One region of the Streptomyces albireticuli genome, then DNA from elsewhere that is predicted to be linked to it. Evidence: riboswitches for the same ligand, from Rfam matches in the RefSeq annotation. Region 1 holds a riboswitch; each other region holds the start of a gene.

Evidence for each region. Region 1 has a riboswitch for cobalamin ahead of SMD11_RS23485 (prenyltransferase/squalene oxidase repeat-containing protein). Riboswitches for the same ligand answer to the same signal wherever they lie in the genome.
Region 2: it holds a riboswitch for cobalamin, as region 1 does, so the genes downstream of both, SMD11_RS04215 (HoxN/HupN/NixA family nickel/cobalt transporter) here and SMD11_RS23485 (prenyltransferase/squalene oxidase repeat-containing protein) in region 1, are expected to answer to the same signal.
Region 3: it holds a riboswitch for cobalamin, as region 1 does, so the genes downstream of both, metE (5-methyltetrahydropteroyltriglutamate--homocysteine S-methyltransferase) here and SMD11_RS23485 (prenyltransferase/squalene oxidase repeat-containing protein) in region 1, are expected to answer to the same signal.
Region 4: it holds a riboswitch for cobalamin, as region 1 does, so the genes downstream of both, SMD11_RS11350 (ribonucleoside-diphosphate reductase subunit alpha) here and SMD11_RS23485 (prenyltransferase/squalene oxidase repeat-containing protein) in region 1, are expected to answer to the same signal.

Annotation. Positions count from the first base shown of each region.
Region 1 is NZ_CP021744.1:5,426,857-5,432,208, reverse strand. Features, by position in the region: gene SMD11_RS23495 (aldehyde dehydrogenase) at 1-1,342, opposite strand, end outside; gene SMD11_RS23490 (MBL fold metallo-hydrolase) at 1,606-2,643, shown strand; cobalamin riboswitch at 2,651-2,772, shown strand; gene SMD11_RS23485 (prenyltransferase/squalene oxidase repeat-containing protein) at 2,980-4,248, shown strand; gene SMD11_RS23480 (SCO2322 family protein) at 4,245-4,937, shown strand; gene SMD11_RS23475 (energy-coupling factor transporter transmembrane component T) at 4,934-5,352, shown strand, end outside.
Region 2 is NZ_CP021744.1:968,347-973,698, forward strand. Features, by position in the region: gene SMD11_RS04210 (nitroreductase/quinone reductase family protein) at 193-1,107, shown strand; gene SMD11_RS04215 (HoxN/HupN/NixA family nickel/cobalt transporter) at 1,191-2,330, opposite strand; cobalamin riboswitch at 2,360-2,577, opposite strand; gene SMD11_RS04220 (FAD-dependent monooxygenase) at 2,679-3,908, opposite strand; gene SMD11_RS04225 (APC family permease) at 4,110-5,352, shown strand, end outside.
Region 3 is NZ_CP021744.1:7,286,454-7,291,805, forward strand. Features, by position in the region: gene SMD11_RS31315 (amino acid permease) at 1-76, shown strand, start outside; gene SMD11_RS31320 (GNAT family N-acetyltransferase) at 181-1,038, shown strand; gene metE (5-methyltetrahydropteroyltriglutamate--homocysteine S-methyltransferase) at 1,301-3,622, opposite strand; cobalamin riboswitch at 3,806-3,990, opposite strand; gene SMD11_RS31330 (3-hydroxybutyryl-CoA dehydrogenase) at 4,158-5,027, opposite strand; gene aceB (malate synthase A) at 5,024-5,352, opposite strand, start outside.
Region 4 is NZ_CP021744.1:2,722,112-2,727,463, reverse strand. Features, by position in the region: gene SMD11_RS11355 (ribonucleotide-diphosphate reductase subunit beta) at 1-455, opposite strand, end outside; gene SMD11_RS11350 (ribonucleoside-diphosphate reductase subunit alpha) at 455-2,833, opposite strand; cobalamin riboswitch at 2,990-3,131, opposite strand; gene mctP (monocarboxylate uptake permease MctP) at 3,327-4,952, opposite strand; gene SMD11_RS11340 (DUF3311 domain-containing protein) at 4,949-5,236, opposite strand.

The sequences.
Region 1 (5,352 bases):
GCATGTCGAGGCTGAAGGTGTTCACCGAGTACGTTCCGGTGCGCACCCGGCGCGCGATGTCCAGGCCGTGCTCGACGTCGCGGGTCCAGACGCTGCCGGAGAGCCCGTAGTCGGAGTCGTCGGCGATCCGGACGGCCTCCTCCTCCGTGTCGTAGGGCAGCAGGCAGATGACCGGCCCGAAGATCTCCTCGCGGGCGATCCGCATGGTGTTGCCGACGTCGCCGAACAGCGTGGGCTCGACGTACCAGCCGGTGTCGAGCCCGGCCGGGCGGCCGCCGCCCGCGAGCACCTTGGCGCCCTCGCGCCGCCCGAGCGCGATGTAGTCCAGCGAGCGCCGCCGCTGCCGCTCCGCGACCAGCGGCCCGACCTGGGTGGCCGGGTCGAGGGGGTCGCCGACGACGAGGGCGCGGGCCGCGGCCGCGAACCGCTCGGCGAGCTCGTCGTAGTGGACGCGCGGGGCGAGGATGCGGGTCTGCGCGACGCAGGCCTGGCCGTTGTTCATCCAGGCGCTCGGCACGATGCCGGCGACGGCCGCGTCCAGGTCGGCGTCGGGCAGGACGACGGCCGCGGACTTGCCGCCCAGCTCCAGCGTGACCCGGGTGAGGTGGCGGGAGGCGACCTCCATGACGCGCTTGCCGGCCGCGACCGAGCCGGTGAAGGAGACCTTGTCGACGCCGGGGTGCCCGACCAGGTACTCGCCGGTCTCCGGTCCGGCGGGCAGGATCGACAGCACGCCCTCCGGCAGCCCGGCCGCGGCGACGATCTCGGCGAGCAGATACGCGTCCAGGGGCGTCTCCGGCGACGGCTTGAGGATCACGGAGCAGCCCGCCAGCAGGGCGGGCGCCAGCTTGGCCGCGGCCACGAACTGCGGCACGTTCCAGGGGACGACCGCCGCGACCACCCCGACCGGCTCGCGCCGCACCACCAGCGGCCCGAGGACGCCGCCGCGCCGCTCCTCGTAAGGGATGTCGCGCGCGACACCGATGGCGCAGTCCCACACCATCATCGCGCCGAGCGCCTGCGCGAGGACGCTCCAGGAGTAGGGGGAGCCGTTCTCGGCGGAGATGGTCCGGGCGAGCTCCTCGTGGCGGGCGGCGATCCCGTCCTTGATCCGGGTGACGACCTCGATCCGCCCGGCCAGCGGCAGGCCGGCCCAGACGCCGGAGTCGAAGGACGCCCGGGCGGCGGCCACGGCCCGGTCGACGTCCTCGAAGCCGGCGTGCGGTACGCGTCCGATGACGCGCTCGGTGTGCGGCGAGACGACGTCGATGGTGTCCCGGCCGGCCGGGTCGGTCATGGCGCCGCCGATGAACAGCTGCCCGTACTCGATGAGTTCGCCCATTGCCCGGTGCCTCCCACGGGCGGGCGGTGCGCCCGCCCAGTAGATCCGACGCGGCTCGGCGCCGGCCCCGACGCCGATCTGACGCAGCATCAGAACTGATAGCAGTTCTCGTTATAGTGGGCAATGGCCGCCGTGCGGCGGTGACGGGGGAGGTGCCCATGGCGCACGTGCCGGACGTACCGCGCACACCCGCGACGCCAGGACCACCCGGGCCGCCCGGGACACCGGGGCCGCCCGGAACGCCCGCCCCGCCCCCACCCCCGGTGACCGACCACGGCGGCGGCGTGTGGTCCGTCCCCGTCCCGATCCCCGGCAACCCCCTCGGCCACACGCTCGTCCACCTCCTGGACACCGGCCGCGGCCCGGTCCTCGTCGACACCGGCTGGGACGACCCCGCCTCCTGGGACGCCCTCACCGCGGGCCTGGCCGCCTGCGGCACGTCCGTGGCGGCGCTGCACGGCGTCCTCGTCACCCACCACCACCCGGACCACCACGGCCTGTCGGGCCGGGTGCGCGAGGCCTCCGGCGCCTGGATCGCGATGCACCCCGCCGACACGGAGCTGGTCCGCCACCTGCGCGGGACGCCGCCCGGCGGCTGGATCGACCTGCTCGCCGGGAAGCTGACGGCGGCCGGCGCGCCCGCCGGGCACGTGGCGCGGCTGGAGGCGGCGCGGGCCGCCGCCCGGGAACTGCCCGGGCGGCGGGCGGCGCTGCCGGACCGCGAGCTCGTCCACGGCGAGCTGCTCGACCTGCCCGGCCGCCGGCTGCGCGCCGTCTGGACCCCGGGGCACACCCCCGGCCACGTCTGCCTGCACCTGGAGGAGGCCCATCCGCACGGCGGCGCGGGCAACGGCCGGCTCTTCTCCGGCGACCACCTGCTGCCGGGGATCACCCCGCACGTGGGCCTCTACGAGATCTACGAGCCCGCCCGCGCCCCCGGCGAGGGCCCCGCCGACCCGCTCGGCGACTACCTCTCCTCCCTCGCGCGCGTCGCCGCCCTGGACCCCGCCGAAGTGCTCCCCGCCCACCAGCACGCCTTCACCGACGCCCCCGGCCGGGTGCGGGAGCTCCTCGCCCACCACCGCGCCCGGCTCGCCGAGCTCCGCGCGCTGCTGGGCACGCCCCGGACGCTGTGGCAGCTCACCGCGTCCATGGCGTGGAACCGCCCCTGGGACCGGATCCCGTACGCCTCCCGGAACATCGCCGTCGCCGAGGCCGAGGCGCACCTGCGCCACCTCGTCGCGCGGCGGCAGGCCGAGGCCGTGCCGGGCAGCCACCCGGTCGCATACGTGGCGGTATGAGCACGGTGTAAAGGGACGGCTAAAGTGTGCGTGACAACTTCATCCCGCCGCGGAACGGGGAAAGACCGGTGCGAATCCGGCGCTGACCCGCAACCGTGACCACGGCCCGCCCCCGCGGCCGGCCGTGCGAGCCGGACCACCCGGTCCCTGGCGGCAAGGCTTCCGGAGCCGGTCGCGCCGCCCGTCGGCGCCGCCCGGCCCACCGGCACCGTCGAGGTATACGGAGCCGCGCCCGGTGCCACCGCGCGGACCTCGCGGCGGAGCTGCCGTGCGGGGCTGCGCACCCTCCCTGGCGGGCCGGCCACCGCAGTGACACCCACCGAGAGGCACCGACCCATGGCCCCCTCCCTCGCCGTCCCCGCGCGCCGTGGCGCCGCGGCCCTGGCCGCCGCCGCCGTGCTGAGCGCGGCCATGGCTCCCGCCGCCTTCGCCGACGCGTCCCCGTCGCCGAAGTCCGGGCTGTACGGCACGACCGACCCGAAGTTCGACGGTGTCTTCCGGCAGTCCCTGGCCTTCGTGGCGCAGGACGCGGTGGGGGTCAGGCCCGCGAAGTCCGCGGTCGACTGGCTGACCGGGCAGCAGTGCGCGGACGGTGCCTTCCCCGGCTACCGCGCGGACACCTCGAAGGCGTGCGACCCGCAGAAGGAGGAGTTCACCGACGCGACGGCCGCCGCCGTGCAGGGTCTGGTGGCCGCCGGCGGGCAGGGCGACGCGGTGAAGAAGGGCCTCGACTGGCTCAAGGCCCACCAGAACGCCGACGGCGGCTGGGGCTACCAGGCCGGCAGCCCCAGCGACGCCAACTCCACCTCCATCGCCGTCGGCGCGTTCGCCGCCGCCGGGCAGGACGCGGCGAAGGCCGCCGTCAAGGACGGCAAGAACCCGGTCGACGCCCTGCTCACCTTCCAGCTCGGCTGCGACGCCAAGGAGGAGGAGCGCGGCGCCTTCTCGTACCTGAAGGACAAGGACGGGCTGCGCGCCGACAACCTCGCCAGCGCGGCCGCGGGTCTGGCCACCCGGGGTAAGGGCTTCCTGGTCGACCCGGTGAAGAAGGACGCCGACGCGCCGGTGAAGCCGCTGTCCTGCGAGGGCGACGACAGCGCCCGGCCGAAGGACGCCGCCGCGGCGGCCGAGGCCGTGGACGGCTACCTCACGGCGGTGCTCGACAAGAACGGCGGCTACCTCCTGCCGTCCATGCCCGGCGCCCCGGCCAAGCCCGACCAGGGCAACACCGCCGACGCCGTCATCGCACTGGCCGCCGGCGGCCACCGTACGGCCGCCGAGAAGCCGCTGAAGTGGCTCGCGTCCAAGGAGAGCGGCACGGCCGCCTGGGCCGACAAGAACCCGGGCAAGCTCGCCAAGCTGGTGCTCGCCGCGCACGCGGCCGGCGCCGACCCGCGCTCCTTCGGCGGCGCCGACCTGGTCGCGCAGCTGAACGCGACGGGCCCGGCCCCGGAGGCCGCGGAGTCGGCCGGGGAGAAGAAGGACGACGAGAAGAAGGACGACGACGGGGGCTTCGGCACCTGGTGGATCGTCGGGATCTTCTTCGTCGCCAGCGTCGGCGCGGGCTTCCTGATCAGCGGCCGCAAGAAGAAGCAGCAGCTGTGACGCGGGGACGCGGCGCGCGCGCCCTCGGCACGCTGCTCCTCGCCGGGCTGCTCGCGGCGCTCGGCGCCGCGCCCGCCCAGGCGGCGGGCTACCGCTACTGGTCGTTCTGGGAGAGCTCCGGCGACGGCTGGGCGTACGCCACGCAGGGCCCGTCCACGGCGCGGCCCGGCGACGGCTCCGTCATCGGCTTCCGGTTCGCCGTCAGCGAGGACTCCAAGGACGCCGCGAAGCCGCGCGCCGAGGCCGACTTCGACGCGGTGTGCGAGGACACGCCGGAGAAGGACGGCGGGAAGCGGGTCGCGGTCGTCGTCGACTTCGGCACGCCCGCCGACGCGCCCGGGGGCGAGACGCCGCCCGCGCAGCGGACGGCGTGCGCCCAGGTGACGAAGGACGCGAGCGCCGGCGAGGCCCTCGCGGCCGCCGCGAAGCCGCTGCGCTACGACTCGTCGGCGCTGCTGTGCGGCATCGCGGGCTACCCGAGGTCGGGCTGCGGTGAGCAGGTCGGCGCCGGGGAGCCCAAGAAGGAGAAGGGGAGCTCCACGCCCGCCTCCCCCGGGGCCACGGAGAACGCCGGGGACTCCGGAGGAGACGGCGACGGCGGTCCCTCGGCCGGTCTGATCGGTGGCGTCGCCGCCGTGGTCGTGCTCGGTGCCGCCGCCGTGTGGCAGGCGCGCCGCCGTCGCGGATGAGCGGACGGACCCCGCCGCGCCGGGGCGGCGACCGCGCCGCCGCGCCGGCCGCCGCCCCGCTGACCGGCCGCGCCTCGGCGCTGCACGCCGGCGCGTGGTGGGTGTGGGCCCTGGGCCTCGCGACCGCCGCGTCGCGCACCACGAACCCGCTGCTGCTCGGCCTGCTGATCGGCGTCGCCGGGTACGTGGTGGCCGCGCGGCGCACGGACGCGCCGTGGGCCCGCTCGTACGGGGCGTTCCTCAAGATCGGTCTGTTCGTCATCGGGATCCGGCTGGTCTTCGCCGTGGTGCTCGGCTCGCCGATCCCGGGCACGCACACCCTCGTCACCCTGCCGGAGGTGCCGCTCCCGGACTGGGCGAAGGGGGTGCGGATCGGCGGCCGGGTGACCGCCGAGGGGCTGCTCTTCGCGTTCTA
Region 2 (5,352 bases), 4.5 Mb from region 1:
CGGGCGAGACACCTTTCCTCAAAGGGTCTTCCCATGAGTTCTCACTTCACAGGCAGCGCCTGACCGTACGGCGCCGCCGCGTGCCTCTTTCCGCACGCCGCCGCGCCTCGGCGCGCCCCGTCGCGCTCTTCACCATCACTTCGCCGCGATCGACCGCGGCTCACGTACCCGCTCCGGAGAGCCCACACCGTCATGCCCATATCGTTCAACCAGTCCGTCATCGAGGAGTTCCGCGCCAACGGAGGAAAGGTCGGCGGCCCCTTCGAGGGCGGTGACCTCCTGCTGCTGACCACCACCGGCGCGCGATCGGGCGCCTCGCACACCACTCCCCTCGGCTACGTCCGCCACGAGGGGCTCCTGCTGGTCGTCGGCTCCAACCTCGGCGCCCCCGCCCACCCCGCCTGGTACCACAACCTGCTCGCCCATCCCCTGGTGCGGGTGGAGCTGGGCACCGAGGAGTTCGAGGCCGTCGCGGTCCCCGCCGAGGGCGCCCGGCGCGACCGGCTGTTCGCGCGGGTGACCCGGGCCGAGCCCGGCTACGCCGCATACCAGGAGCGGACCTCCCGCCTCCTGCCCGTCGTGGCACTGGAGCGCGCCGAGCACGCGGACGCGGGAGGCCCCCGCGAGGTCGTCACCCTCGCCGACAAGCTCCTGGAGGTCCACACCTGGCTGCGCGCGCAGCTGAAGCACGTATTCGCCGAGACCGACGCCCATCTGGCGGCGGTCGCGGCCCACCGGGGCCCCGGCGAACCGCCGGCGCCGGGGCTGGGCATGCAGATCAGGCAGCACTGCCTGGCGTTCTGCGGGACCCTGACGTTCCATCACACGGGCGAGGACGCCCATGTCTTCCCCGCGCTCGCGGAGCACCACCCGCGACTGCGTGACGCGCTCGGCCGGCTCCGGGAGGAACACCGGACGGTGGCGCGTGTCAAGGACGAGCTGCTGGCGCTGCTGGGGGACATCGGAGCGGCGGATCCCGTGCGGTTCCGGGCGGAACTGGCGCGGATGGTGGCGGAGCTGACGGCCCATCTGGACCACGAGGAGGAGTGGCTGCTCCCGGTGCTGGCCGCCGTGCCGTTCCCGCCGGGGCGGGGTGCGGCGGCCTAGGCGGTGACGGGCGGGGCGCCTTCCCCGGCGCCCCGCCCGCTACGCACCGGGGCTCCTCCCGGCCCCTCCGCGTCGTGCGCCCCTCAGCCCTTGGGCGCCGCGGTCGACGTGCGCGCCGCCCAGCGCTGTTCGACCTTGCCGAAGCGCCAGTACGCCAGCGCCGCCGCCCACACGACCACGAACAGGCCGACGATCACGAAGCCGACGTTGTCGAGGTTCAGGCCGGCGATCCAGCCGGTCAGCGCGTCGTCGAGGCCGAGCTTCTCGTGCAGGACGCTCACCAGCTCGATGGTGCCGATGAGGAAGGCGACGGCGATCGACAGTCCGGTGATGGTGAGGTTGTAGTAGACCTTGCGGACGGGGTTGGAGAACGCCCACTGGTAGGCGAAGTTCATGAACGTGCCGTCGAGGGTGTCGAAGAGGCTCATGCCGGCGGCGAACAGCAGCGGCAGGCACAGGATCGCGTACCAGGGCAGGCCGGCGGCGGCGCCGCTGCCCGCCATCACCATGAGGGTGACCTCGGTGGCGGTGTCGAAGCCGAGGCCGAAGAGGAAGCCCAGCGGGTACATCTGGCCGGGGCGGGTGATGGAGCGGGTGAAGCGGCCGAGGATCCGGTTCATGAAGCCGCGCGAGTCGAGGTGGCGCTCCAGTTCCCGCTCGTCGTAGCGGCCCTCGCGCATGGCGCGGAAGATGCGCAGGATGCCCGCGAGGGCGACGAGGTTGAGGGCGGCGATGAGGTAGAGGAAGCCGCCGGAGACGGTGGTGCCGACCACGCCGAGGGTCTGGTGCGTGGTGGACTCCTCGTCGAGGAGGGTCCCCGCGGCCTGGGTGCCGCCCGCGACCAGGGCCGCCATGGCCACCACGACGCTGGAGTGGCCGAGCGCGAACCAGAAGCCGACCGAGACCGGGCGCTTGCCGTCGGCCATCAGCTTGCGGGTGGTGTTGTCGATGGCGGCGATGTGGTCGGCGTCGAAGGCGTGCCGCATGCCGAGGGTGTAGGCCGTGATGCCGAGGCCGACCCCGTAGACCTTGGAGCCCACGGTGTAGTGGTCGGGGACGACGAGCAGATAGAGGACGCCGAACGCGACGACGTGCAGGGCGGCGACGACCGCCAGCAGGCCGGCGGTGCGTACGGTGTCCTGGCGGCGCCACCGGAAGGCGGGCAGCGCGCCGCCGGGGGCTTCGGTGGGGGCGGCGCCGGGGGCGTCGGTGGGCAGGGTCATCGGGGGTGAACGCTCCAAGCACCTCGTGGATCATCGCGTGATGCCGTGGCCGGTCTCCTGGCTTACGGGTTCGCGCGCGCCCGCCCCTGCCTTCCCGGCCGCGGGCTGCGGCCAGTGGCTCCGCGCGCCGTGGCGGCGCGCGGAACGGAACGGGAACTCCCCGATCACAGTGGCGAGGGCCGCTCCGGACTCGGGCCACGAGGGCCTGTCACCGGTCTTCCCGAACACCACGGCCGGGCCACCATAGCGCTCCGACCGGCGCTTGTGGCAAGGATGTGGCAGTTGCCATAGATGTGCAATAAGCGCCCCGCCCCGTCGCCGGACGCACTCCGGAACGCGCCTTCCGGGTCACTCCCGAGGCCCCGTCAGGGCCTGCCCGCCGAAGCCCCGGCCGCCGTCGGCCGCCGTGCGCCACCAGGTGTCGACTGCCTCCTGGTCCATGGCCGCCCAGTCGGGGGTGGCCTGCACCTGCGCGCGGCCGAGCCGGCGGCCGACGCCGACCACGGCCCGGCCGGTGGGCGACCGTTCGGCGTCGTAGGCACGGACCGCGGCGTCCAGGTCCGGCTCCTCGCGCAGCACCCGCTCCAGCACCGCGGCGTCCTGGAGGGCCTTCACGGCGCCGCTGCCGGAGTGCGGGCGGGCGACGGCGGCCGCGTCCCCGGCGAGGACGAGCCGGCCCTCGCCGTAGTGCGGCACGGCCAGGTCGTAGATCGGCTGGACGTACGTGCCGGACCGGGGCGTGCGCCGGACGACCTCCTGCCAGTACGGCGGGAAGCGCTCCTCGACGACCGCCGCGTGGTGGGAGACCAGCTCGTCGGTGACCGTGCCGGCGGGCAGGCTGGTGGCGTCCCGGAGGGCCGGGCCGACGGAGGCGGGCGGCGCGGTGTAGAAGACCCAGTTCGCGGAGGTGCCCCGGCCGCCCGGGCCGGGGATGCGGTAGACGATCATATGGCCGCCGGGGAAGACGACGGTCGCGGCGTCGTGCTCGGGCCAGGCGTCGTGGGGGCCGGGCAGCAGCTCCACCGGCAGGGTGCCGCGCCAGGCCAGATAGCCGGCGTACGCGGGCACGGTGGCCGCCCGGGTCGCGGCCCGGACGGCCGAGCGGTAGCCGTCGGCGCCGACGACCAGGTCGAAGCGCTCGGTGCGCCCGTCGGCGAACCGCAGCGCGGCGCCGTCCGGTCCGGGCAGCACCCGCTCGACGGCCGCGCCCTGGACGTAGCCGACGGAGGCGGGCAGCCCCGCCCGTAACTCCCGCCAGAGCGATCCCCAGTTGTACGAGCGGAAGGGGAACGGCAGCACGCCCACCGCCCGTCCGGCGGGCGCGCCGCCGTCCCGCACGATCCAGGGGCGCCGGGTCAGCCGCCGCCAGGGCACGTCCGGCCCCAGGTGCCCGGCCGCCGCCAGCTCGGCGTAGCGGTCGTCGTGGACGGCGAGGCCGACGCCCCGGTCCTGGAGGCCGCCGGCCGCCCGCTCGTACACCACGACCTCGCCGGCTCCGGCCCGCGCCGCGGCGAGCGCGGTGGCGCACCCCGCGACCGACCCGCCGACGACGGCCACCCGTGATCCACGCACCCGCATGTCCGCCCTCTCGACGCCCCGTTCCCCGGTTCCGCGCGTTCGCCCGCGCTCCCTCGGAGTCGGAACCTACACTGCGCCGTCCGGGCGGTGACAGAACGCCCGGACGGTTCACCGACGTCCAGGTCATGGACGCTTCCGGCACGCCGGTGCTACCTGTGCAGTGGGCAGGGCACCGTCCGGCGCGAGAAAGGGCTGACCGCCATGGCAGACACGGGACAACGGCCGGAGCCGCGGGTCGGGTTCGTACGCCGCATCGGGCTCTTCCAGGCCACCGCGCTCAACATGAGCCAGATGTGCGGCATCGGGCCGTTCGTGACCATCCCGCTGATGGTGGCGGCCTTCGGGGGGCCGCAGGCCGTCATCGGGTTCGTCGCGGGCGCGGTGCTGGCCCTCGCCGACGGGCTGATCTGGGCCGAGCTGGGCGCCTCGCTGCCGGGGGCGGGCGGCAGCTACGTCTATCTGCGGCAGGCGTTCCAGTACCGGACCGGCAGACTGATGCCGTTCCTGTTCGTCTGGACGGCGATGCTCTTCATCCCGCTGGGCATGTCCACCGGGATCATCGGCTTCGTGCAGTATCTCGGCTATCTCTGGCCGGACATGGGCCAGGCGCAGGGCGACCTGGTCGGGCTCGCCGTCATCGCGGTGATCCTCGCGGTGCTGTGGCGGCGGGTGGAGAACATCGCGAAGATCACGGTGGTGCTGTGGTGCGTGATGATCGCGTCCGTGGTGCTGGTCATCGCCGCGGCCTTCACCCACTTCAGCCCCGACCGCGCGTTCACCTATCCGGCGCACGCCTTCGAGCTGACCACCAATCACTTCTGGATCGGCTTCGCGGCGGGCCTGACCATCGGGATCTACGACTACCTCGGCTACAACACCGCGGCCTACATGGGCGCCGAGATCAAGAACCCGGGGCGCACCCTGCCGCGCGCCATCGTCTTCTCCATCCTCGGCATCATGGCGATCTACCTGCTGCTCCAGATCGGCACCCTGGGCGTCATCGACTGGAAGCAGATGCTCGACCCGGACTCGACGGCCTCCTCCTCGGTGGCCTCCGCGGTGCTGGAGAAGTCCTGGGGCGAGGGCGCGGCGAAGACCGTCACGGTGCTGATCCTCGTCACGGCCGTGGCGTCCGTGCTGGCCGGTCTGCTCGGCGGGTCCCGGGTGCCCTACGACGCCGCGCGGGACAAGGTCTTCTTCGGCGCCTTCGGCAGGCTCCACCCGCGGCACCGCTTCCCGGTCCTGGGCCTCGCGTCGATGGGCGCCGTCACCGCCGTCGGCTTCCTGATCGGCCGTCATACGGACCTGGCGACGCTGATCCAGCTGCTGACCACCGTCATGGTGATCGTGCAGGCCCTGGCCCAGGTGCTGGCGGTGACGGTGCTGCGCCGCCGCCAGCCGGCGCTGCGGCGCCCGTACCGCATGTGGCTCTACCCGCTGCCCA
Region 3 (5,352 bases), 1.9 Mb from region 1:
CAGCGCCCGGCACCGCTTCCAGGGGCCCGTCAGCTACGGCCGCCCCGACGAGGTGGCCGCCATGGACCTCATCTGAGCCCCGGCGGAAGCCCGACCGACCCGGTCGCCGCGCACGGCCCAGGCCGTGCGCGGCGGACCGCACCGCACCCGAAACCTGTGTGAAGGGACGAACGGAACACTATGAACCCCCTCGACGCGCTCACCGTCACCCGCGCCTCGCTGGACGACTGGCACCACGTGGCGGAGTGGGCCGCAGAAGAGGGGTGGAACCCCGGCTCCGGCGACACCGCCTGCTTCCACCCCACCGACCCCGCCGGGTTCTTCCTCGGCCGCATCGACGACAAGCCGGTCTCGGCGCTCTCGATCGTCACCTACTCGCCGCGGTACGCGTTTCTCGGCTACTACCTCGTCCACCCCGGACACCGGCGCAAGGGGCTGGGCCTGGCCACCTGGCGCGCGGCCTTCCCGCACGCCGGGGACCGCACGGTCGGCCTGGACGCCGTGCCCGCGCAGCAGGCGACGTACCGGCGCTCCGGCTTCGTCACCGCCCACGACACGATCCGCTACTCCGGCCGCCCCGAGCGGACCGGCGCCCCGACGGCGCCCGGCGTCGTGCCCGTCACCCCCGCCCACCTCGACGCGATCGCCGCCTACGACCAGGAGTGCTTCCCCGCCGACCGGCGCGCCTTCCTCACCCGCTGGCTCAGCGCGCCCGGCCACACGGCCTACGCCTACCTGCGCGACGGTGAGATCGCCGGATACGGCGTGATCCGCCCCGCGCGCAGCGGGCACCGCGTCGGGCCGCTGTTCGCCGACACGGCGGAGGGGGCGGAGGCGCTGTTCGACGCGCTCGTGGGGGCGGTGGGGGCGGACGAGGAGGTGTGCGTGGACGTGCCGGAGCCGCATGGGGCGGGGCATGCGCTGGTTCTGGGGCGGGGGTTGAAGGCGAGTTCGCACACGGTGCGGATGTATACGGGGGCGGTGCGGGAGGTTCGGGCGGAGCGGGGGTTCGGGGTGACGAGTCTGGAGCTGGGGTAGGGGGCGGGGCAGCGGGGGACGGGTGCCGCTGCGCGGGGCTTTTCCCCAGCCCCGCCCCTTCCCGAACCGGGGCTCCGCCCCGGACCCCGGTCCTCAAGCTCCCCCAGCTACCGCTGGGAGGTGCCCCCAGACGGGCTGAAAATCAGCCCGTCCGGCGCTTGAGGACACCGCGCGTCAGCGCGGAACCGGGGGCCCGGGGGCGAAGCCCCCGGTTACGGGAAGGGGCGGGGTGGGGAACAAGCCCGCCGCAGGCGCCCCGCCCTCAGGACGTCGTCGGCAGCCCGTCACGGACCTGCCGCGCCGCCGCCACCAGGTTCTCCAAGGACTCCCGCACCTCCGGCCACCCCCGCGTCTTCAGGCCGCAGTCCGGGTTCACCCACAGCCGCTCCGCCGGGATGGCCTCCAGGCCCTTGCGCAGCAGGGCCGCCGCCTCCGCCGTGCCGGGGACGCGGGGCGAGTGGATGTCGTAGACGCCCGGGCCGACCTCGCGCGGGTAGCCGGCCGTGGCGAGTTCGCCGGCGACCTGCATGTGGGAGCGGGCGGCCTCCAGGCTGATGACGTCGGCGTCGAGGTCGTCGATGGCCTGGAGGATGTCGCCGAACTCCGCGTAGCACATGTGGGTGTGGATCTGGACGTCCGGGCCGACGCCGGACGTGCTCAGGCGGAAGGCCTCCGTGGCCCAGGCCAGGTACGCGGCGTGGTCCGCCGAGCGCAGCGGCAGCGTCTCGCGCAGCGCCGGCTCGTCGACCTGGATCACCGGGCTGCCCGCGGCCGCGAGGTCGCCGACCTCGTCCCGCAGGGCGAGCGCGACCTGGCGGGCGGTCTCGCCGAGCGGCTGGTCGTCGCGGACGAAGGACCAGGCGAGCATGGTGACGGGCCCGGTGAGCATGCCCTTCACGGGGCGGTCGGTCAGCGACTGGGCGAAGGACGTCCAGCGCACGGTCATCGGCTCCGGGCGGGAGATGTCCCCGGCGAGGATCGGCGGCCGGACGTAGCGGGTGCCGTACGACTGGACCCAGCCGTGCTGGGTGGCGAGGTAGCCGGTGAGCCGCTCGGCGAAGTACTGCACCATGTCGTTGCGCTCGGGCTCGCCGTGCACCAGGACGTCGATGCCGGTCTTCTCCTGGAAGGAGACGACCTCACGGATCTCGTCCTCGATCCGGCGCTCGTACGCGGCAGTGTCGATCCGGCCGGCCCGCAGACCGGCGCGGGCGGCGCGCAGCTCGCCCGTCTGCGGGAAGGAGCCGATCGTGGTCGTGGGCAGCAGCGGCAGGCCGAGACGGGCGCGCTGGGCGGCGGCCCGCTCGGCGTACGGCAGGGAGCGCCGGGCGTCGGCGTCGGTCACCGCGGCGGTGCGGGCCCGCACCGCCGGGTCGTGGGTGAGCGCGGAACCGGCCCGGGAGGCCAGGTCGGCGCGGTTGGCGGCGAGTTCCGCCGCGATGGCGCCGGTGCCCTTGGCGAGGCCCCGGGCCAGGGTGACGATCTCCGCGGTCTTCTGCCGGGCGAAGGCCAGCCAGCGGGCGATCTGGGGGTCGACGTCGCGCTCGGCGGCGGCGTCCAGGGGGACGTGCAGCAGCGAGCAGGAGGCCGCGACGTCCACCCGGCCGGCGAGGCCGAGGAGCGTGGCGAGGGTGGCGAGGGACGCCGTGAGGTCGTTGATCCAGACGTTGCGGCCGTCGACGACGCCCGCGACGAGCCGCTTGCCGGGCAGACCGCCGGCCGCCGCGAGGTCGTCGAGGTTGGCGGCGGCGGGGCCGGTCAGGTCGAGGGCGAGCCCCTCGACCGGCGCCTTGGCCAGCACCGGCAGGGCCGCGCCGAGCCGGTCGAAGTAGGAGGCGACCAGGAGCTTCGGCCGGTCGGTGAGCCCGCCCAGGTCCCGGTAGGCGCGCGCGGTGGCGTTGAGCTCGGCCGGGGTGCGGTCCTGGACGAGCGCCGGCTCGTCCAGCTGGACCCACTCCGCGCCGGCGGCCCGCAGGTCGGCGAGCACCTCGGCGTAGACGGGCAGCAGCCGGTCCAGGAGCGTCAGCGGGTCGAAGCCGGCCGCGACGCCCGGCGCGGGCTTGGCCAGCAGGAGGTAGGTGACCGGACCGACGAGGACGGGGCGCGCGGTCAGGCCCAGGGCGGCGGCCTCCGCGAACTCGGCGACCTGCCGGGTGGAGTCGGCCGTGAAGACGGTGTCCGGGCCCAGTTCGGGGACGAGGTAGTGGTAGTTGGTGTCGAACCACTTGGTCATCTCCAGCGGCGCCACGTCCTGGGTGCCGCGGGCCATCGCGAAGTAGCCGTCCAGGGCGTCCGCCTCGACGGCGGCGCGGTGCCGGGCGGGGATCGCGCCCACCATGACGCTGGTGTCCAGGACGTGGTCGTAGTACGAGAAGTCGCCGGTCGGCACCTCGTCGACGCCGGCCTCGGCGAGCCGGCGCCAGGCCGTGGCGCGCAACCCGGCTGCCGTACGGCGCAGTTCGGCGGCGTCGACACGGCCTTTCCAATAACCTTCGACGGCCTTCTTCAGTTCCCGGTTCTGGCCCTGGCGGGGGTAGCCGTACACGGTGGCCCGTGCTGCCGCGGCTGCGGACTTGCTGGTCACGGAACTCTCCTTCGCGAGCTTCTTCCGATACGACCCCGGGGACGGGGTGAGGGCGCGAAGGGACGGCGAACCGGGCGGGACCACGACGACGGAGGGAAACCGCCGTGTGCGACCGCCTGATATGTGCGCCGACCCGCCCTCGAGGTCACCGGGATCTCCGCGCGCGTCCGTGCGCGCGGGCAGTGGCAGGTCTTCGGACTCGCGGGCACGTCTCGTGGGACACGAGGCTCCTACTGGCCGTCGCTTCCCGGCCCTCGTCGGGCCAGTGCTGATGACGGCGGTCGTTCCCGCTCACCGCTGCGGGGCAGTCCCGGATTCCCACCGGGTTCCCTCTTGCGACGCGCCTGCCTGGCGGGCAGGGCGAACCAGCTGCACCGTCAGCCTAGGCGCTGGGCCCGGCCCCTGACAGCCCCGTCCACCCACCGGATGGTGATCTGGGACACGTGGCGGGCCGCCGGCGCGGGCCGGAAGGCGGCGGCGGCCGCCGACCCGGCGCCGCCGCCCCCCGGCGGTGACCCGGGCCCCTCAGCCCGGGTCAGTCTCTGTCGTACCGGTGGAACCCCCGGCCCGACTTCCGTCCGAGCAGCCCGGCCTCGACCATCCGCCGGAGCAGCGGCGGCGGGGCGTACAGGGGCTCCTTGAACTCGTCGTAGAGGGACTGGGCGATGGCGGCGACCGTGTCGAGGCCGATGAGATCGGCCAGTCTGAGCGGCCCCATCGGGTGCGCACAGCCCAGCTCCATGCCCTCGTCGACGTCCGTGGCGGACGCGAAGCCGGACTCCGCCATCCGCACGGCCGCCAGGAGGTAGGGGATGAGCAGCGCGTTGACGACGAACCCGGCCCGGTCCTGGGACCGGATCGCCGTCTTGCCCAGGGTCGCGGTCGCGAACTCCTCGGCCAGGGCGGCCGCCTCGGCGCTCGTGTGCAGCGAGGTGACGATCTCCACCAGCGGCATCACGGGCACCGGGTTGAAGAAGTGCAGGCCCAGCACCCGGTCGGCGCGCCGGGTCGCCGTGCCGAGCCGCATCACGGGGATCGAGGAGGTGTTGGAGGCGAGCACCGCCGCCGGATCCTCGACGATCTTGTCGAGGGCGCCGAAGACGCGGGTCTTGGTCTCCGCGTCCTCGACGACGGCCTCGATGACGAGCTGACGGTCGGCCAGGTCGTCGAGGTCCCCGGTGAAGACCATCCGGGCCAGCGCGTCCTCGGCGGCGGACCGGTCGGTCTTGCCGCGTTCGACGGCCCGCTCCAGGGACCGGGTGACCCGTTCGCGCGCCCGCCGGGCCGCGGGGCCGTCGGCCTCGCAGAGCACGGTGTCGAGGCCGGCCCGCGCGCACACCTCGGCGATCCCGGCGCCCATCTGGCCGCCGCCGACCACCCCGGCCCTGCCGAAGCGCGCGCTCATGAGCGCACCGCCGGGCGGCGCACCAGGTGCCGGGTGTAGGCGTCGGTGGTGAAGAAGCCGGGGAGTTCGCCGGAGAGGGCCGTACGGACGAAGACGTCGCGCGCCTGCCCGGCGAGGGCCCGTGGGTCGTCCGCCGCCAGCGCCGCCGTCTCCTCGTCGAGCACCGTGAGCACCTCCGCGCGGTCGATCACGCCGTGCCGCAGCCACTGCCAGATCCGGCAGCGGGCGATCTCCGCGGTGGCCGCGTCCTCCATCAGCCCGTACAGCGCGACCGCGCCGCTGCCGCGCAGCCAGGCGTCGAAGTAGCGCAGCGCCACGGCGATGT
Region 4 (5,352 bases), 2.7 Mb from region 1:
ACCTCGTTGATCCACTTGAAGCAGAACTGGGCCTTCTCGCGGATCGAGGGGATGTTCTCGACCGCGTCGAAGGCGGCGGCGCGGTCCTCCGGGTCGGGGAGGTAGGTGTCGAGCAGCGTCAGATAGAACTGGACGTGCACGGCCTCCTCGAACAGCTGCCGCGACAGGTACAGCCGCGCCTCGGGGGAGTTGATGTGCTTGTACAGCGTCAGCACGAGGTTGTTCGCCACGATCGAGTCGCCGGTCGCGAAGAACGCGACGAGACGGCCGATCATGTGCTGCTCACCCGGGGACAGCTTGGCGAGGTCGGCGACGTCCGAGTGGAGGTCGACCTCCTCGACGGTCCAGGTGTTCTTGATCGCGTCGCGGTAGCGGTCGTAGAAGTCCGGGTACCGCATCGGGCGCAGCGTCAGCTCGAAGCCCGGGTCGAGCAGGTTCTTCTGTTCGGACGACATTACTGGCAGGCCTCGCAGGACTCGGGGTTCTCAAGGGAGCAGGCGACGGCGTCGGCGTCCGGGGTGACCTGCTGGACGGGGATGGTGGCGGCGGCCGAGGCCGAGCGGGCGATCCGGGTCGCCGGGCGCGAGCGCAGGTAGTACGTCGTCTTGATGCCCTGCTTCCAGGCGTACGCGTACATCGAGCTGAGCTTGCCGATGGTCGGCGAGGCCATGAAGAGGTTCAGCGACTGGCTCTGGTCCAGGTACGGCGTACGGGCCGCGGCCATGTCGATCAGGGCGCGCTGCGGGATCTCCCAGGCGGTGCGGTAGAGGTCGCGCACCTCCTGCGGGATCCAGTTCATGTCCTGGATCGAGCCGTTGGCGTCGGTCATCGCGTCCCGCGTGGTGCGGTCCCAGACGCCGAGCTTCTTCAGGTCCTCCACCAGGTAGGTGTTGACCTGGAGGAACTCACCGCTGAGGGTCTCGCGCTTGAAGAGGTTGGAGACCTGCGGCTCGATGCACTCGTACACGCCCGCGATGGAGGCGATGGTGGCCGTCGGCGCGATGGCCAGCAGCAGCGAGTTGCGCATGCCGACCTGGGCGATGCGGGCGCGCAGGGCGCCCCAGCGGTCGGCCCAGCGCTGCTCGGCGTTCGGGTAGTGGTCCGGGTGCAGCACGCCGCGCGCGGTGCGGGTCGCGGACCAGGCCGGGTGCGGGCCGTGCCGCTCGGCGAGGTCGGCGGAGGCCTCGTACGCCGCGAGCATGATGCGCTCGGAGATCCGGGTGGACAGCTCCTTCGCCTCGGCGGAGTCGAAGGGCAGGCGCAGCCGGAAGAAGACGTCCTGGAGACCCATGAGGCCCAGGCCCACCGGGCGCCAGCGGCTGTTGGAGTTGCCGGCCTGCTCGGTCGGGTAGAAGTTGATGTCCACGACGCGGTCGAGGAACGTCACGGCCGTACGGACCGTACGGTCGAGCTTCTCCCAGTCCATGTCGCCGTCGGTGCCCAGGTGGGCGGCGAGGTTGACCGAGCCGAGGTTGCAGACGGCGGTCTCGCCGTCGTCGGTGACCTCCAGGATCTCGGTGCAGAGGTTCGAGGAGTGTACGACCTTGCCGGGCTCGGCCGTCTGGTTCGCGGTGCGGTTGGACGCGTCCTTGAAGGTCATCCAGCCGTTGCCGGTCTGCGCGAGGGTGCGCATCATCCGGGAGTACAGCACGCGGGCCGGGATGGTCTTGACGGCCTTGCCGTCGGCCTCGGCCTTGCGGTAAGCGGCGTCGAACTCGTCGCCCCACAGGTCGACCAGCTCGGGCGTGTCGGCCGGGGAGAACAGCGACCAGTCGGCGTCGGCCTCGACGCGGCGCATGAACTCGTCCGGGATCCAGTGCGCGGTGTTGAGGTTGTGCGTGCGGCGGGCCTCCTCACCGGTGTTGTCGCGGAGCTCCAGGAACTCCTCGATGTCCGCGTGCCAGGTCTCCAGGTAGACGCAGGCCGCGCCCTTGCGCCGGCCGCCCTGGTTGACCGCGGCGACGGAGGCGTCGAGCGTGCGCAGGAACGGCACGATGCCGTTGGAGTGGCCGTTGGTGCCGCGGATCAGCGAGCCGCGGGAGCGGATGCGCGAGTACGACAGGCCGATGCCGCCGGCGTGCTTCGACAGCCGGGCCACCTGGTGGTAGCGGTCGTAGATCGAGTCCAGCTCGTCCAGCGGGGAGTCCAGCAGGTAGCAGGACGACATCTGCGGGTGGCGGGTGCCGGAGTTGAAGAGCGTGGGGGAGGAGGGGAGGTACGAGAGGGTGCTGGTCAGCCCGTACAGCTCGGCCACGTCGTCCAGGGCGCGCTCCGAGTGGTCCTCGGCCAGGCCGCAGGCCACGCGCAGCAGGAAGTGCTGCGGGGTCTCGACGACCTGCCGGGTGATCGGGTGGCGCAGCAGGTAGCGGCTGTGCAGGGTGCGCAGGCCGAAGTAGCCGAAGCGGTCGTCCGCGCCGTCGGCCATCGCCCGCTCGACGAGGGCGTCCAGGCGCGCGGCGTGGGCGCGCACGAAGGCGGCCGTCTCGTCGGCGATCAGGCCCTCGCGGTGACCCACCTCGACGGAGGCGGAGAAGGAGGTCGCGCCCTGCCCGGCCGCCTCGTCGGCGATCGCGCGGGTGAGCAGCCGGGCGGCGAGCCGGGAGTACTGGGGCTCCTCGGAGATCAGGCCGGCCGCGGCCTCGGTGGCCAGGGACCGCAGCTCGGCCTCGTCCGAACCCGGGTGGCGGCCGCGCAGCGCGGCGGCGGCGACCTTTCCGGGGTCGGTGGCGGGCAGATCGGCGGTGAGGTCGGTCAGGGTGCGCAGCAGCGCGGTCCCGGGGCCGCCGGTCGCTTCCGCGGACGCTGAGACCGGATCGGCGGGCGCGATGGTCACTGAGGCTCTCCCTCGCTCGGCAGGGGGCCGGGCGGGTGGCGCGCGACGGGCGCGTACGGGCATGCCTGACAGCACCAGGGCATGCTCGTAAGCGTCCATCGACCCAACCCGCGAGGCCCGGACGAATGCAAAACGCCCGGTGACGAGCGGGGGCTCGGCGGTGGGCGTGCTGTCGGCAGGTACTCGGACTCCTGCATGCGTCATTACGGCATACATGCACCGTTGCGGGACAGTTCCGGATTTCCACCGGATTCCCCTGCGACGACAGCGAGGACGAGCATACATCTAGTGCTGGCCGTCGCACGCACCACCACATCTTGTGTCACGCGGTAATCGCGCGGGTCGGAATGTGCTAACAGGGCCCAGGATTCCGGGCCTTGGCGCCGGGCACGAGAGAGGGCCGCCGCGCCCCTGCGAGGGGGTGCGGCGGCCCTGCGGGCCCCGGCCGGGGGCGCCGGACCGGCCTGGTCCGGGCGGGCCTTCCTGGGGGCTCCTAGTGGCCGCCCGGGGCACCCGCGGTGGCCGGCGGGAGCTCCTGCCGGACGCCCGGGTCGCCGGCGTCCGCGGTGTAGTCCGCGGCCTTGGTCTCGTCCACGCCGTCGGGCGCGCCGAGGGCCCTGAGGGCGAAGGTCAGGACGATGACCACGATCACATTGAGCACGAAGGCGGTCAGCCCGATATAGCCCTTTTCCCCGATAAGGGGGATGAGGTTGGTATTGCCGAAATGATCCTGGGTGGCGCTCGGCGTGTCGTACGCCCGCCAGGTGCCGTAGGCCATGCCGGCCACCCAGCCGCCGAGCAGCGCCCAGCGGTGGAACCAGCGGGTGAAGAGGCCGCCCACGAGGGCGGGCACGGTCTGGAGGATCCAGATGCCACCCAGCAGCTGGAAATTGATCGCGACCGTCTTGTCCATGGTCAGGACGAACACCAGCGCGCCGACCTTCACCAGGAGCGAGGCGAGCTTGGAGACCTTCGCCTCGTGCTCGGGCGAGGCGTCCGGCTTGATGAAGTCCTTGTAGATGTTGCGGGTGAAAAGGTTCGCCGCCGCGATGGACATGATCGCGGCCGGCACCAGGGCGCCGATGCCGATGGCGGCGAAGGCCACGCCCGTGAACCAGTCCGGGAACATGTCCTCGAACAGCTGGGGGATGGCGAGCTGCCCGTTCTTGACCTTGATCCCGGCGGCGATCGCCATGAAGCCGAGCATCGCCAGCAGCCCGAGCATCAGCGAGTACAGCGGCAGGATCGTGGTGTTCCGGCGGATGACGTTGCGGCCTTTGCTGGAGAGAACCGCCGTCACCGAGTGGGGATAGAGGAAGAGCGCCATCGCGGAGCCCAGCGCGAGCGTCGCGTACGCCCACTGCGCGTCCGGCCCGCTCACCAGGGAGCCGCGCGGCTTGCCCGTCTCCGGGTTCTTGACGGCGAAGGCGTCGCCCGCCGCGCTGAAGATGTGGTCGAAGCCGCCCAGCCGGATCGGGATGTAGATGATCGCGACGATGATCACGATGTAGATGAGGGCGTCCTTGACGAACGCGATCAGCGCCGGGGCCCGCAGCCCGGAGGAGTAGGTGTACGCCGCGAGCACACCGAACGCGATCAGCAGCGGCAGGTCCTTCATGAACCAGTTCGAGCCGCCGCCCACGCCGAGGACGTCCAGCACCGCCTGGATGCCGACGAGCTGGAGGGCGATGTAGGGCATCGTCGCGAGGATGCCGGTGAGCGCGAGCGCCAGCGACAGGCCCTTGGACCCGAACCGGCCGCGGACGAAGTCCGAGGAGGTCACGTAGCCGTGCTTGTGCGAGACCGACCAGAGCCGGGGCAGGAAGGTGAAGACGAGCGGGTAACACAGGATCGTGTACGGCACCGCGAAGAAGCCGGCCGCGCCGCCCGCGTAGATGGCGGCCGGGACGGCCACGAACGTATACGCGGTATAGAGGTCGCCGCCCAGCAGGAACCAGGTCACCCACGTCCCGAAGGACCGGCCGCCGAGCCCCCACTCGTCGAGGCTGTCCGCGTTCTCGGCGCGGCGCCACTTCGAGGCGACGAAGCCCATGACGGTGACGACGAGGAAGAAGAAGATGAAGACGGCGAGTGCCACGCCGTTCACGCCGTCCTTCATGCCCGCTCACCCGCCTTGCGCGCCCGCGCGAGCCGCTCGTGGCGCCGGACGATGGTGTACGCGACGACCGTCAGCAGGGTCGAGATCAGCACCCACAGCATCTGGTACCAGTAGAAGAACGGGATGCCGATGAAGGCGGGCGTGAGCCGGGAGTAGGAGTCGACCCACAGCATCGCGACGAAGGGTATGGCCAGGCATATGCCCGCCACGATCATCGGGACGGTCACGGCGGCGGTGGCCTTCCGGCCACCGTCCTCCGGTGTCCCTGTCGGTGGTTCCGTCATGCTGGTGACTCCCCCCTGTGTGATCACTGCGTGATGCGCAGGAAATCTAGGCGACGTCCCGGTGGGAGTCACCCCCTGTCCGTATATCGGTATGGCAATGTCATCTGGCCGGGAAG